Linked DNA regions of Defluviitalea raffinosedens. The protein of the gene in region 1 interacts with the protein of each later gene in a pairwise test. Links are inferred from orthologs where the notes say so. Each region holds a gene or a part of one and is shown in the gene's direction. Other genes may lie near its edges.

Evidence for each region. The genes of interacting proteins can lie anywhere in the genome.
Region 2: the proteins of JOD07_RS14130 (region 1) and def interact in binary tests that used the Escherichia coli proteins (3 or more experiments, as listed by UniProt). The link is inferred for Defluviitalea raffinosedens from one-to-one orthologs.

Annotation. Positions count from the first base shown.
Region 1 is NZ_JAFBEP010000028.1:6,952-9,949, forward strand. Bases 45-2,963 are described here. They hold JOD07_RS14130 (aspartate-semialdehyde dehydrogenase), read left to right. Parts: upstream 45-965; coding sequence 966-1,961; downstream 1,962-2,963. Other genes in these bases: JOD07_RS14120 (class I SAM-dependent DNA methyltransferase), read right to left, coding at 45-219; JOD07_RS14125 (small, acid-soluble spore protein, alpha/beta type), read right to left, coding at 306-509; dapA (4-hydroxy-tetrahydrodipicolinate synthase), read left to right, coding at 1,977-2,861; dapB (4-hydroxy-tetrahydrodipicolinate reductase), read left to right, coding at 2,917-2,963. Outside these bases: more of JOD07_RS14120, read right to left, coding at 1-44; more of dapB, read left to right, coding at 2,964-2,998.
Region 2 is NZ_JAFBEP010000006.1:19,072-21,898, reverse strand. Bases 1-2,748 are described here. They hold def (peptide deformylase), read left to right. Parts: upstream 1-1,022; coding sequence 1,023-1,475; downstream 1,476-2,748. Other genes in these bases: JOD07_RS06210 (DUF116 domain-containing protein), read left to right, coding at 2,447-2,748; fmt (methionyl-tRNA formyltransferase), read left to right, coding at 1,493-2,437; priA (primosomal protein N'), read left to right, coding at 1-971. In the rest of the region: more of JOD07_RS06210, read left to right, coding at 2,749-2,827. UniProt on the Escherichia coli protein: Removes the formyl group from the N-terminal Met of newly synthesized proteins. Requires at least a dipeptide for an efficient rate of reaction. N-terminal L-methionine is a prerequisite for activity but the enzyme has broad specificity at other positions.

The DNA of each region.
Region 1 (2,998 bases):
GGAAAGCATATCTTCCGACACATCTATTCCAATCATCTCAATGCCTTTTTTAGCAAAAAGCGTTGTCATGTTTCCTGTTCCACAGCCTAATTCTGCCACCAATTTAGGATCACAACCAAATTTTCCCCAAATTTCTTCAATATATTCAACCCATTCATCATAAGGAACTTCCTTCATGAATAAATCATATACCTGAGCAAAACTCTGATATGCTTCCACCATTTCACCTTCCTGCCTTAGACTTATCACCATTTTTGCACTCAATTATTATAAAACAATGGTCGAAAATTGCAACAGGCCCAGAATTAATTCTGAGCCTGTTGTTTCATTTCTTTTTTTCTTTTTGTCATTAAACCGCCAATGCGACCAGTTTCCTTTGCCGTTAAGGACTTCCATCCACCTTCTTTAACCTTATCCAATAAACCGAGTTCGGATGCAATTTCATATTTCAGTTTATCATCTTCCGTCATAGGCTTATTTTTCTTAGTTTCTTTCGTTCCCTTACTCATCTCATCACTCCTTACATTAAGAAGTATGTATAGGTCTAAAGTAAAATATACATTAGAATTGGAAAATGTTTCGAAAAATATTTGACATATTCAAAATTGAGTGATATTATATATAAAACTTCATAAGCTTCACAGGATAGAGGCGCATTTTTCAAGAGTATATATATGGATGTATGTAGGTACAGATGAAGTATATAGAAAGGGGAAAATGCCGAAGGAGAAAAATCCTGCAGTTTTTCGTCCTGGTTTTGCAGTGAATAACTGCACGACTGTCATCAGTAGTGTTATAATATTACTGATGGAGAGCTATCTGTGAAAGGGTTTGTATTTGGTTATATAGATTTATATAGCTGCTATACAATCACATTCACAGTTGGCTCATGCCAGCTTTTTTATTTTCCCAAAATTATTAAACAAACATTAAATGATTTTAAATAAATTTAAGGAGGATTATTAATGAAAAAGATTAATTTAGCTGTTGTGGGTGCTACTGGAATGGTTGGAAGGACTTTTCTAAAGGTACTTGAAGAAAAAGATCTCCCAATCGAAAACTTTTATCTTTTTGCTTCAGCGCGTTCCGCTGGAAGCAAATTGACTTTTAAAGGTAAAGAATACACAGTTGAAGAATTGACTGAAACCTCTTTCGACCGCGGAATCGATATTGCTCTATTTTCAGCCGGGGGGGGTACCAGTCTCAAATACGCTCCAATTGCTGCCAGCAAAGGCTGTGTTGTAGTAGATAACAGCTCTGCCTGGAGAATGGATCCTGAAGTGCCTCTTGTAGTTCCTGAAGTTAATCCTGAAGATATTAAACTCAATAAAGGAATCATTGCTAATCCAAATTGCTCTACGATTCAGGCAGTTGTAGCATTAAAACCTTTACATGAATATTATACTATTAAACGCATTGTTTATTCAACTTATCAGGCAGTTTCCGGTGCAGGTATGGGTGGCTGGACAGATCTTGAAGAAGGACTAAAAGGAAACCCTCCAAAGAAATTTCCTCATCCGATAGCTAATAACTGTCTTCCACATATAGACGTGTTTACAGAGAATGGTTATACAAAAGAAGAAATTAAAATGATTCAGGAAACAAGAAAAATTCTTCATGACAACAATTTAAGAATTACGGCTACTACAGTTCGTGTACCTGTATTTAACAGCCATAGTGAATCTATTAATGTTGAATTTGAAAAGCCTTTTGAACTTAATGAATTAGTAGAAGTCTTGAAAAAAGCACCTGGAGTCGTTGTACAGGATGATCCGGCAAATAATGTATATCCTCTGGCTGCTAATGCTACTGGAAAAGACGAAGTGTTTGTTGGACGAATTCGCAGAGATGAAAGTGTTGAAAGCGGCGTGAACCTTTGGGTTGTTGCGGATAATATCAGAAAAGGTGCTGCATCTAATGCTGTTCAGATTGCAGAATTATTAATTAAAGACATGCAATAAGAAAGGATGATTATTATGGAGATTTTCAGAGGTTCTGGCGTTGCAATCGTTACCCCTTTTAAAGAAAACGGTGATATTAACTTTGATCTTCTCGGAGATCTTATAGAATTTCAAATTCAGAATCAGACTGATAGTATCATTATCTGTGGTACCACTGGAGAATCTTCTACTTTAAATGATCATGAGCATTTAGAATGTATTCGATATACTGTGGATAGGGTAAATAAACGGGTTCCCGTTATAGCCGGAACAGGCAGTAATGATACTGAATATGGTGTTTTTTTGACCAAAAAAGCAAAAGAATTAGGGGCGGATGCCTGCCTTCTGGTTACTCCGTACTATAATAAAACCACTCAAAAGGGGCTAATAGAACATTATACTTACATTGCTAAAAAAGTAGATATTCCTCTTATTTTATATAATGTTCCTTCAAGGACCGGCTTGAATATTACTCCAAAAACCGCTTATGAATTATCTAAAATAGATACAATTGTAGCAATTAAAGAAGCCAGTGGAAATATTTCTCAAGTTGCAGAAATAATTAATTTATGCGAAGATAAATTAGATGTATATTCCGGAAACGACGATCAAATCGTTCCCATCCTTTCTCTGGGCGGAAAAGGTGTCATATCTGTTCTTGCAAATGTAGCACCAAAGCAAACCCATGATATGGTTATGGAATATTTAAACGGAAACGTTGAAGAAAGCAGAAAAATTCAGATTCAAATGATTCCTTTAGTAAAAGCTCTATTTTCTGAAGTAAATCCTATTCCGGTTAAGGCAGCGCTGGAACTTATAGGCTATCCTGTTGGTGCTTGCAGAATGCCTCTTACTACTATCGAAGATGATCATTTAGAACTACTGAAAAAAGAAATGAAAAACGCAGGATTACTTGGATAGACTAAAAAGTGCAGAGGTATTTTTCCCCTGCACTTTTTTCGAAAGGAGATTATATATGATAAAAATCATTATGCACGGCTGTAACGGAAAAATGGGTCAAGTCATTTCTTCACTGGTTGATGACAGTGAAGATTGCA
Region 2 (2,827 bases), on another replicon or contig:
AAATTGAAAAAAACCTTAAAAATAAAGAACAGACTATACTATTTTTAAATAGAAGAGGTTTTTCAAATTTTGTTTCCTGCAGAAAATGTGGATATGTATTGAAATGCAAGAATTGTAGCATTTCATACACCTACCATGCATATAATCGCTCTATTCAATGCCATTATTGTGGAGATAAACTGAAGGTTCCATCTATATGTCCCCAGTGTGGTTCATCCCATATACGATATTTTGGTGTGGGAACGGAAAGAGTAGAGAGTGAGGTAAAAAAACACTTTCCTGATGCCAGGGTGTTAAGGATGGACTTAGACACAGCAAAAGGTAAATATGGATATGAAAAAATATTGGATCAGTTTAAATCTCATAAGGCAGATATCTTGATCGGAACACAAATGATTGCGAAGGGACATGATTTTCCCAATGTGACGTTGGTTGGAATCCTGGCTGCAGATTTAACTCTCCATCTTCAGGATTTTCGTTCTGCAGAAAGAACTTTTCAGCTTATTACACAAGTAAGCGGAAGAGCCGGGAGAGGAGAACTTCCCGGAAGAGTACTGGTTCAAACCTATGATCCTAGTCATTACAGCATTGAAACAGCAAAAGATCATGATTATATGTCCTTTTATCAAAAGGAGATAGAGTTAAGAAAGCAACTTAATTATCCTCCTTTTACACATATTTTTTTGATCCTTATAACCGGTACTAACGAAAAACTTGTTATTTCCAGTGCTTATAAGCTTATGGAAATTATGAAATACTTGAATAAGAAGGATAAATTTGAGTTGTTCGGACCTGTCCCTGCAATTTTATCCAAGATAAAAAATAAATACCGCTGGAGAATTATTGTAAAATGTGATGACAGAGATCTTCTAATGAAATATAGTTTTTACTGCATCAGCAAATTTAGAAGTATTTTAAATACCCAAGAAATACAGATTCAATCAGACATAGATCCATTGATGATGTATTAAATTGAAACTGAAAAGAAGAAAATTATTATGATAGAATAAGGAGGAAATGTAATGGCGTTAAGACAAATTAGAAAAGATGGGGACGAAATTTTAAGGAAAAAATCTAAAGAAGTAAAAGAAATTACCCCATCAATATTAACTTTATTAGACGATATGGCAGAAACAATGTATCATGCAGAAGGCGTAGGGCTTGCAGCACCTCAGGTAGGTGTTTTAAAAAGAATAGTTGTTATAGATGTAGGAGACGGAATCATTGAATTGATTAATCCGGAAATTATCGAAGAAGAAGGAGAGCAAATTGGTGCAGAAGGATGCTTAAGCATTCCAGGTTTATCAGGAGAGGTTAAACGTCCCCAAAGAGTAAAAGTAAAAGCTTTAAACAGACATGGCGAAGAAATTATTCTGGAAGGCGAAGGTCTTCTTGCAGTAGCTTTTTGCCATGAAATAGATCATTTAAACGGAGTATTGTTTACTGATAAAGTGATTCGCTATGTGAATGAATAGCAAAAAGGAGGAAAAAAATGAAAGTTGTTTTTATGGGAACACCAGATTTTGCTGTTCCTTGTCTGCAAAAACTAATTGATGAAAAATATTATATCGCTGCTGTAGTAACTCAGCCTGACAGACCCAAAGGAAGAGGGAAAAAGATGGTTGCTCCTCCAGTAAAGGAGTTAGCAGAAAAATATAATATTCCGGTATTTCAGCCAGAAAAAGTAAGAAGTCCTGAATTTATTGAAGTTCTCCGATCTATCGCACCGGATTTGATTGTTGTCATCGCCTTTGGGCAAATTCTTCCGAAAGAGATTTTAGACATCCCAACATACGGTTGCATAAATGTTCATGGTTCTTTACTTCCTAAATATCGTGGAGCTGCACCTATTCAGTGGGCAATAATCAATGGAGAAAAGATTACCGGTGTAACGACGATGTTTATGGACGAAGGAATGGATACAGGAGATATGATTTTAAAGAAAGAAATTTTCATAGAACCTGAATATACGGCAGGAGATCTTCATAATATCATGGCCCCTGTCGGCGCAGAACTTTTAAAAGAAACATTGAATGAACTGATCAGAGGAAACATAAAGAGAGAAAAGCAAGATGAAAACGAAGCTACATATGCACCAATGCTGAAAAAAGAAAATGGATTAATTGATTGGTCCCAGCCTTCATATAAAATCGTTAATTTGATCAGAGGATTATCTCCTTGGCCCAGTGCTTACACATTTTATAAAGACCAGATGATTAAGATATGGAAAGCTGAGGTTTACGATAAAATTTATGAATTTAATGCCATAGGAGAAATTGTAGAAGTTATAAAGAATAAAGGTTTGATCGTTAAAACGGGAGATTCTAGTCTTCTTATTACTGAAATACAGGCGCCCAATGGCAAGCGAATGACAGTAGAAGAATATTTAAGAGGCCATGACATAGAACAAAATATTATTTTGGGGTCCCATTTCTAGGAGGTTTCTGTGGATATATGGGTAAAGCAATTTACTAAAATACTTGTGGCAACTACCATTTTTTTCTTAGGTATTTGCATTATTTTATTAACTGCTTATAAGCTTATTCCGATTTATTTTTATAAATTACTGTTTTCCTTATTAACTTTATTCTTTTTAATAATAGGCATCATTTTTATTTCAGCATCTATTTTTCTGATTGCAGTTTATAAAAGAGGGAAGGTATTTATATTTTCTCCCCAAATGTTGCTTTCTACTCTTAGATGGATGTATCCTCTGGCTTTAGCTATAGTAAACTTTTTTCATGCAAATAAAAGTATTGTTAATCAATTTTTTATTTATATGAATAATATTTGTGTTGATTCCATGAAGCTAAGAGGAACTTCTGAG